3 regions of the Litorilituus sediminis genome follow, and region 1 is predicted to be linked to each of the others. Evidence: predicted binding sites of a transcription regulator. Region 1 holds the regulator's gene; each other region holds the start of a gene.
The links. Region 1 encodes FliA, which starts transcription of late flagellar genes. Its sites were predicted from a motif close to CTAAAGNTNNNNNNNNNNNNGCCGATA; they were not measured.
Positions count from the first base shown of each region.

Region 2: a site for FliA is predicted at 1,161-1,187, ahead of pomA (flagellar motor protein PomA). Genes of this name have one in related genera too.
Region 3: a site for FliA is predicted at 1,611-1,637, ahead of EMK97_RS15060 (DUF3530 family protein). Genes of this name have one in related genera too.

Region 1 is NZ_CP034759.1:1,193,253-1,196,534, reverse strand. Features, by position in the region: gene flhF (flagellar biosynthesis GTPase FlhF) at 1-698, shown strand, start outside; gene EMK97_RS05390 (MinD/ParA family protein) at 740-1,582, shown strand; gene EMK97_RS05385 (RNA polymerase sigma factor FliA) at 1,613-2,332, shown strand; gene cheY (chemotaxis response regulator CheY) at 2,382-2,765, shown strand; gene EMK97_RS05375 (protein phosphatase CheZ) at 2,867-3,282, shown strand, end outside.
Region 2 is NZ_CP034759.1:3,554,817-3,558,098, forward strand. Features, by position in the region: gene ispA ((2E,6E)-farnesyl diphosphate synthase) at 1-780, opposite strand, end outside; gene EMK97_RS15770 (exodeoxyribonuclease VII small subunit) at 780-1,025, opposite strand; gene pomA (flagellar motor protein PomA) at 1,287-2,051, shown strand; gene EMK97_RS15780 (flagellar motor protein MotB) at 2,063-3,007, shown strand; gene thiI (tRNA uracil 4-sulfurtransferase ThiI) at 3,160-3,282, shown strand, end outside.
Region 3 is NZ_CP034759.1:3,386,688-3,389,969, forward strand. Features, by position in the region: gene EMK97_RS15055 (cyclic di-GMP phosphodiesterase) at 1-427, opposite strand, end outside; gene EMK97_RS15060 (DUF3530 family protein) at 583-1,515, opposite strand; gene EMK97_RS15065 (RluA family pseudouridine synthase) at 1,699-2,331, opposite strand; gene rapA (RNA polymerase-associated protein RapA) at 2,387-3,282, opposite strand, start outside.

The sequences.
Region 1 (3,282 bases):
CTCAGCAAATTAATACTACGCAAAATGATATTATTCAACGCGGCGGTGTTGTTGCCTTAGTTGGTCCAACTGGTGTGGGAAAAACAACGACCATTGCTAAATTGGCCGCAGGCTTTGCGCAAGTGCATGGTAGTGAACAAGTGGCATTAATTTCTACTGACACTTTCAGAATTGCTGGATTTGAACAGCTTGCTACCTATGGAAAAATTATTGGCTGTCAGGTGAAATTAGCAAAGGACAGTGAAGAGCTTGATGCGTTATTACAACAATTTGCTAAGAAGAAGCTTATTTTAATTGACACCGCAGGTATGGGACAACGTGACATGCGTTTAGCGAAACAACTCACTAACCTTGTTTCTAATGCTCGTGTTCGAATTCGTAATTACTTAGTGTTAGCTGCCAATAGTCAATTGCAGGTAATGCAAGAGAATGTTGATCGCTTTAAGAAAGTTCCGCTAGCAGGTTGTATTTATACTAAACTTGATGAAAGCGTTAGTATTGGCGAAATAATTACAACCTCTATTCAAAATGGTTTGCCAATAGGGTATCTTACTGATGGGCAAAGAGTTCCAGAAGATATTAAAGTTGCAAATGCTGAGAAATTAGTTAATCTTGCAGATAAGATGGCAAGCAAGTCAGCAACTGCTAGTAGTACTTCTGCGCGAACTAAGCCAGTGGCGCCAGCAGCCATGTTTTAAAATCAATTCTCAGCTAAGCTAAAATAAGAAGTAGTAAGTTAATGATAGATCAAGCGAGCGGCTTAAGAAAAATGCAAGATTCACAAAAAGTTAAAGTTATAGCTGTTTCTGGAGGTAAAGGTGGTGTTGGTAAAACTAATATCTCATTGAACACCGCCATTGCATTGGGACAACTAGGTAAACGCGTGCTTATATTAGATGCTGATTTAGGTCTAGCAAACGTTGATGTTATGTTAGGTTTGCGAGTAAAGCGTAATCTTTCCCATGTCTTGTCTGGTGAATGTGAACTAGACGATATTATTATTGATGGCCCAGCAGGCATAAAAATTATTCCGGCTACCTCAGGCTCTCAATCTATGGTTGATTTAACACCATCAGAGCATGCAGGCTTAATCAGAGCATTCAGTGAAATGCAAACCCAGTTTGATGTTTTGATTGTTGATACTGCCGCCGGTATTTCTGATATGGTATTGAGTTTTACTCGAGCCGCACAAGATGTCATGTTAGTGGTATGTGATGAGCCAACATCGATCACTGACTGTTATGCACTGATGAAATTATTGAGCCGAGATCACGGCGTTTTTAAGTTTAAAGTAGTCGCCAATATGGTACGAACTGCGAATGAAGGCCAGCAGCTTTTTGCCAAACTCACTAAAGTAACCGATAGATTTTTAGATGTTGCCTTAGAGTTAGTTGCTGTGGTGCCATTTGATGAAAATATCAGAAAGGCGGTGAGGAAGCAGCAAGCTATAGTTGAAGCCTTTCCGCAATCACCAGCTTCACAAGCCTTTAAGAGTTTAGCAAGTAAAGTAGAATCTTGGCCTATTCCTAAACAAGCATCAGGCCACCTAGAGTTTTTTATTGAGCAGTTAATTGCTCACTAACTTCCATTGTTATAGTGAGAATTGAATCACGTGGTAAAAGCTATTACCTATAATAATCAAGTCGATAAAAGTCAGTTGCTTGAACAGCATACGGTTTTGGTAAAACGCATAGCCTATCACTTACTTGCCAGATTACCTGCCAGTGTACTAGTTGATGATCTTATTCAATCTGGAATGATAGGGCTTTTTGAAGCGGCGAATAATTTTGATAATAGTAAAGGGGCAAGCTTTGAAACCTTTGCTGGTATAAGAATACGCGGCGCTATGCTTGATGAGATTCGCCGTGGTGATTGGACACCACGGTCTGTTCATAAAAATAGTCGAATGATAAGTGATGCAATCAAAGAATTAGAAGCGAAATTAGGTCGTGATGTTTCTGATTTAGAAGTTGCTGAAAAACTTGATATTTCATTAAATGACTACCATCATATATTAAGTGAAGTCAGTACAGGAAAAATTCTAGGTATAGATGATCTTGGTATCAGTGAAGATGCAATAAATTATGCAGATGGCAGCCAAGCAGATGATCCATATCAAAATATAGAGCAAACAGCCTTTAAAAAGGGTTTAACAGAGTGCATTAGTTCTTTACCCGAGCGAGAAGCTTTAGTACTGTCACTGTATTATGATGAAGAATTAAATTTACGTGAAATTGGCCAAGTACTCGATGTCAGTGAGTCTCGAGTTAGTCAAATTCATAGTCAAGCAATGCATAGGTTAAAAGCTCGTATGCAATCTTGGCAAAGTTAAGTAGAATAATAGTTAGAATTATAAATTGATTGTTTCGCCGGAGGGTGCCTTGGATAAAAATATGAAAGTACTTGTTGTTGATGATTTCTCAACAATGAGACGTATAGTGAAAAATTTGTTACGTGATTTAGGTTTTACCAATATTCAAGAAGCAGATGATGGCAGTACCGCGTTGCCGATGCTACAAGGTGGAGATTTTGACTTTGTGGTAACCGATTGGAATATGCCGGGCATGCAAGGTATTGATCTATTAAAAGCGATTCGTGCCGATGCAAGTTTGGCTCATATACCTGTATTGCTTATTACAGCTGAAGCTAAAAAAGAGCAGATTGTAATGGCAGCACAAGCGGGTGTTAATGGCTATATTGTTAAACCTTTTACTGCAGCAACGCTGAAAACTAAGCTAGATAAAATATTTGAGCGCTTAGGCTAGTGTTGATTGAATTTTAGCAAGTCATTAGTAACTGAGCCTTGGTTGTAAAGTTACTAATGTACTAGCTAAATTGAGTTTTGCATGAGTATTAAGGACTTTGCATGAGTATAGCTATGATGGGGCGGATCTCTTTAGAGCAAGCAAAATCATTGGTTGAGTATTTGGAAACTGATCAGCAAGATAAGGCGGATGCGCTAATTGCTGAAATTCAAAACCCAATCAACTCAGAGTTGTTTGCAGAAATAGGTAAATTAACCCGCCAACTTCACGATTCTTTAACAAACTTTCAGATTGATTCTCGATTGAATGATCTCGCGACGGCAGATATTCCTGATGCGAAAGAGCGCTTGAATTTCGTTATTGATAGAACAGAAGAAGCCGCTAACAAAACAATGGATGCGGTGGAATCAATATTTCCAGTTGTAGACACAATTTCTCATCAAGTTAAAAAAGTTGATCCTGCTTGGACACGATTAATGAATAATCAACTTGATTTAAAAGAATTTAAAGCCTTGTG
Region 2 (3,282 bases), 1.9 Mb from region 1:
TTGTGCGCCCTGTAAACCAAGTAATGCAGGGTAAGTGCTTTTATTCGCTTCTAGATCAGAGCCAGCCGGTTTACCAAGCTGTTCTTCGGTTGAAGTGATATCAATAATATCGTCTTGCACTTGATAAGCTAAGCCGACGAGCTGTGCGTACTGACTTAGCGCTGCTTTATCAGACTCGGTTGTTTTGCTAGAGCATTCTGCTGCCATTAGCACAGATGCTTCAAGTAGAGCCCCTGTTTTTAAAGAGTGCAAGTGCTGTAGTTGCGTTACACTGATGGCCTTATCTGTTGCTGCTAAATCTAATGCTTGGCCACCACACATGCCTTGATAACCAGAGGCATTAACGAGTTGTTGAATGAGTTTGATTTGCTTAGGCTTTATTTCAGGCGAAAATTCATGATTTGCTAGAATATCAAAGGCCAAGGTTTGCAGGCTATCGCCAGCTAATATCGCGGTTGCTTCATCAAAGGCTTTATGACAAGTTGGTTGACCTCGACGTAAGTCGTCATCGTCCATTGCGGGTAAATCGTCATGTAGCAATGAGTAGGCGTGTATACATTCTAAAGCCGCTGCTACAGCGTCAATATCTTGCCTATTTGCCGCTAGCATATCGCCAGTGATGTAAGCTAAGTAGGGACGCATGCGCTTACCACCAATAAGTAGTCCATAACGCATTGCCTCAAGTAACTTTTCATCATTCACGGCAAGTTGGTTTAATTTCTCTAGCAGAAAAGCATTAATTCGCTCAGCTATGTTGGCATGGTTGCTCAGCCTGGTCATTACTCACTCTCACTTGTCTTAAAAGTAGACAATTGTGCTTGGCCATTATTATCAAGCAGTATTTGAACTTTTTGTTCTGCGGCTTGAAGCTTTTCTTGGCTGACTTTACTTAACCCTAAACCTCGTTCAAATAACGCCATAGACTCTTCTAAACTGAGCTCGCCTTGTTCTAAGTTTTGTACGATTTGATCAAGTTCTGTTAATGACTCTTCAAATGATAGGTTTTCGAGTTTCTTTTTCGCCATTTTGATGCCGCTTAGTTAGCTTTGCCAATGAATTTAATGTCTGCGCGCAAACTTACCTTAGCTGAGGTCATTGGTCAAATACCAGTGCTATATTTATTGTCCTTGTTTTAACTAAGTGCTTTTTTTATGATTTCAGTTAAGTTATTGAGTATATGGACGATAATATGCTTAGAGTGACAATATAAGTAATAGCGAATAGTTTTAGCATATTGTACTATGCTTTTTATTGGCTGTTAGTATTTCGTGGTTTAGGAGAGTTTTGTGGATTTAGCAACCCTTATAGGTATTCTCGGTGCTATTGGTTTATTAATTATGGCAATGGTGCTATCGGGTGACATTATGATGTTTGCCGATACCCAATCGGTGTTAATTGTATTTTGTGGCTCCATTTTCATTGTTTTATCAAATTATACCTTAGGGCAATTTTTCGGTATTGGTAAAGTGATTGTTAAAGCCTTTATGTTTAAGCTTGAAAAGCCAGAAGAGCTTATTGAAAAAGCGGTTGATATGGCTGATGCGGCAAGAAAAGGGGGCTTTTTAGCCTTAGAGGAAGCAGAAATTACCAACCCTTTTATGCAAAAAGGTGTAGATATGTTGGTGGATGGTCATGATGCTGATGTAGTACGAGCGACTTTACAAAAAGATATCAACTTAACCACAGAGCGTCATGAAAAAGGCGCTGGCATGTTAATGGCGCTAGCTGATGTTGCCCCAGCTATGGGGATGATAGGTACGCTAATTGGTCTGGTTGCCATGTTATCTAATATGGATGATCCAAAATCAATTGGCCCTGCGATGGCGGTTGCCTTATTAACCACGCTATATGGTGCGTTTTTAGCGAATGTTGTTGCCATTCCTTTAGCATCAAAATTAAAGCTGCGTTTAGAAGAAGAAAAGATGAACCAAGAGCTAGTACTTGATGCAGTTCTTGGTATTCAAGATGGTCAAAACCCGCGTGTTATTGAAGGCTTGTTGAAAAACTACTTAGCTGAAGGTAAGAGAAAAATCGATACCACTGAAGAGTAGGAGCGCTAACTATGGCTGAACAACAAAAGTGTAAGTGTCCACCACCTGGGCTTCCCGCATGGATGGGCACCTTTGCTGACTTAATGTCACTGTTAATGTGCTTCTTCGTATTGTTACTATCTTTTTCTGAGATGGATGTACTTAAGTTTAAGCAAATTGCCGGTTCGATGAAATTTGCTTTTGGTGTACAAAATAAAATTGAAGTAAAAGATATCCCTAAAGGCACCAGTATTATTGCGCAAGAGTTTAGGCCGGGCAAACCAGAGCCAACACCAATAGAAGTAATCCAGCAGCAAACCATGGAAATGACGCAGCAAATGTTAGAATTTCAGGCGGGTGATGAAACCTCGGCTGGTGGTAGACAAGAGCAGCGCGGTACCGAGCGTGGTGGTCAATCGCAAAACACTGAAGATGCGCTTTCTGCACAAGCACTAGAGCAAGCAAAAGAGCAAATGGAGAATGCGGCGCAAGAGCAGGTTAACGAGCTGGTGAAGAAGATTGCTGAACAAATGGAGCAGCAAATTCAAGATGGTGCCATTGAGTTGGAGTCTTTGGGACAACAAATTATTATTCGTATACGAGAGAATGGTTCTTTCCCATCAGGATCTGCATTTTTACAGCCTAAGTTTAAGCCAATAATGCGTGAAATTGGAGAGTTACTCAATACCATTCCAGGTGAAATTATGGTGTCGGGTAATACCGATAATCGCGGTGTTGATTCTGAGTTATTTAGTTCAAATTGGGAGCTCTCTAGTAAACGTGCTGTCGCCATTGCCCATGAGCTAATTAAAGTACCTGGATTTGATCCTAGACGTTTAATTGTTGCTGGACACGCTGATACAAGACCATTAGTGCCGAATACTAATGCGTTAAATAGACGTCGTAATCGTCGTGTTGAAATATCAATTAATCAAGGTAAAGCAAAAGAAACTGAGCCGATTGAAGTGATTAACTAATCGTAAATTAATTATTATTAAGTGCCTCATGACTCAGTTATCAGGCGCTTTTTTTATGCCTGCCTTTGATTGTTTAAATTAACTACTAGCCCTTGGCTATTCTCTGCTATAATGCGCGCCATTATTTTTTTGTCATGTTAGGTCAGTCGTCGATGAAATTTATCGTTAAGCTTCAAGCAGAGATCACCATTAAATCTCGCCCTGTTCGTAAACGTTTTACTAAGATACTTGAGTCAAATATTAAGAATGTTTTACGTCGTGTTGATGAGCAGGTA
Region 3 (3,282 bases), 2.1 Mb from region 1:
TTGATTCGACTATGGCATCGGTTGATGCTTTCGCCTCAGAGATATCAATGGTTTTTTGTTCACCTAAACTCGTTAAAATTTTGTGCTGTAGGCTTTTGGCATCATCATAAAGCTTGTTGGCCTTTTTCATTTCTTGATCTAGTGATACCCCCTTGGCTTTGTTGTTTTTAGCTTTGTCTTTTAGCGAGGTATTAATATCAGGTAGTATTTTATCTATTTTTTCTGCTTGCTTTTCCTTGCTAGGGTCGACTGTTAGGTGGGTTATTCCGGCTTTTTTGAGTTTATTTATATTCTCTTTTGAGCGTATATAGCCTTCAGTTTTAACTGTGACTGTTTTGTCTTTACTGATCACAGATAACACATACATGCCAGGTTTTAGTTGGCTTAATGGGATTTTTTTTATGGTGGAATCGGCATTAGCTGTCATACGGAATACTCATTTGGAAAGTTAAAAAATCAAATCCCTTGAGTAATATCAAGTAAAGTAATTCCCTTGGCATGATTAACTAGTTAATTCAATTGATATTATCATTTACTAAGCATAGCTTAACTTGCGATAAGTGTTTATGTTTGTTGTGTTAACTACCAACCAATAGCGCGCAGCCAGCTATTTATTTGTCTGATTAACTCTTTTTCAGGGTAATAACCTGTGTTGCTATTATTGAGTTGCCTTTGTCGGTAATAGACTTTCATTTCCTGCTTAGCATACATCAATCGCTCTTTTGCACCTGTTATCGCTAAAGGGTGATCATAGTTTAATAAGACATCAAAAATAGGGTATTCACTTTGAGCCACTTGCTGGGCAAAGGCGTTATTAATAGCAGATTGTTGACTCGGATTAGCATCTAAAAAGCTACTTAGCATGATAAGGGCATTTGCTGCTTCATTTTGCTCATTGTCGATTAAATCCACTAGCATAGCCGCATGGTTTCCTTGAGCAATAACTAGCACAACGCCTGGGTGCTCTTTTGCTTTCGTCATTAATACCTTAAACATAGTGCTTAACTTAGTTTTATAGGCTTGAATTGTTGCTTTATCTGCTTCAATTTGCTCGTTTGAATCAATAGCGCTTGAGGGAAAGTTTGCCGGTTTATTGTCAGGCTGAACCGTAATCGTAGTCCAGCCGTGACTTGGTAAACTTTCTTGTAAAAAGTGTATGGCTTTAGGGTTGGTTGCCCCTTGCTGCCAATCAGGTAATAAAATGGCAACGCCTTTACTGTTTGCGCTTGTGTATCTATTGACTATGGTGAGGTAATCATCAGGGCCGGCTAAAATTGGTGATACTTTTTCTTTCGCCAAATAATGATTTATATCCTGTTTTTGTTGCTTAATGCGTGGGATTGGCATAACAATGCCATCGGTATTTTCAGACTTATTTGTGCTCTCAGGGGCTGCATTACTTGCGGGAGTCGTCTCGGGTGTTTTCTCAGGCTCACTTTGTTGGCCATGCACAGTATTGGCAGCAAAACCTAGCAAGGTAATAATACAAATAATAACAGCCGTTTGAATGCTCACACAGATTCCTATAATTTTTGAACTAAGCTTATTCAGATGTATTAACCTTACTGTTTACTTAGCATATATCAAGGTTTATCAGATACTAATGAATTTATCGACAGCAAATCAGCAAACTTAAATGCCTTGGTAACGCTTTTCTTCATAAACCTGAGCTAGAACTTGAGCATAGGTTTAATACATCTAGTCAAACGGGCAGGGAGCGACAAAGTGCAAAGCAGCATTGCTAACAGGGTGATAAAGGGATAGCTCTTGCGCATGTAGTTGTAGTCTAGGGCTACTATTTAGCGCTTCACCTGTGGCATAAAGTTTATCCCCTTGAATGGGGTGGCCAAGGGAGAGCATGTGCACTCTAAGCTGATGAGAGCGGCCAGTCACAGGGGAAAGCTCAACTAAGCTGCTAGTGTTATTTTGGCTCAGTACTTTGTAGTGAGTTAACGCTTTTTTGCCGTTTTCATGGTCTACTTTTTGTTTTGGCCTATTTGGCCAGTCACAAATAAGCGGCAGGTCAATACTGCCTGCTTGCTGTTGTACCAAGCCAAACACCCGTGCAATGTAACGCTTTTGTGTTTTTCTTTTTTCAAATTGTTGGCTAATGCGCACATGAGCAGCTTTATTTAGTGCCATGATCAAAATGCCCGAGGTGGCCATATCTAATCTGTGCACAATAGTCGCGCTAGGTAAAACTCGTTGCACACGTGTTTCTACACAATCTCTATGCTCAGGTAAGCGCCCTGGCACGGTTAAAATGCCACTGGCTTTATTTATCACGACAATATCATCATCCTGATAGATGATATCAAGATAAGGCGTCATCGGTGGTTGATAAATAAAGTCAGGGTTTGCCGGCACTGGTTAGTTCCTATTAAACCTAGTGAGTAACGACTATCATGCGAATAGCTTCAAAGGTTAGTTGTGCTTTATCAATATAGTGAGTTAACTCTTCTTGCTGATGCAAAATAAAGTCTAATTCTGCTTGACGAACACTTGGGTTAATTGCTTTTAATGCGGTTAACCTTTGGTGCTCTTGCGTTAACTTTTCCTGCATGCTCGCTAGGGCTTTTTCTTGTACTTGGGCAATGTGTTTTTCACCATGCGCTTCTGCCTTGGTCACTAATGGGCCAATTTGGGCTTTCAATGCTTTGGTCAGTTGCAAGGCCATCTGCTTTTTAACTGGCGTAAGCTGTTTATCAAGAGCAGCTTCGCTGACCTTATCAGCAAGGTTATTACCATTTTTATCAACCAAAATACGAATTGGCGTTGTTGGTAGATAACGACCTAACTGTAAGTGCTCTGGCGCTGTTGCTTCAACGGTGAATAGACACTCTAAGAAAAACGTACCTACAGGTAAGGCTTCATTTTTCAATAAGCCGATGCTGGCGTTACCTATGTCATCACTGAGTACTAAATCCATCACGCCGCGAACCATAGGGTGATCCCATGTTAGTAGTTGATAGTTTTCATTGACTAAAGCGGTGTCACGATCAAAGGTAACTGTGGTGCCATCTTCAGGTAAGTAAGGGAAGTTGCTATTTAGCATGTGCTCGCTTTGGTTTAGGGCGATTGCATTATCTGCCTTATCATCTTGTTGCACGCCAAATACATCTAGCGCTTGAAACATAAACTGAGGTAAATCAATTTGTCTATCAACATCAGCAATTTGCTCGACCAATTCATGGGCGCGCCCTTGTCCTGAAGAGTTAAGCTCTAATAACTTATCTCGACCTGATTCAAGCTCTGCTTTGATTGCTAAATGCTTATCAAAAC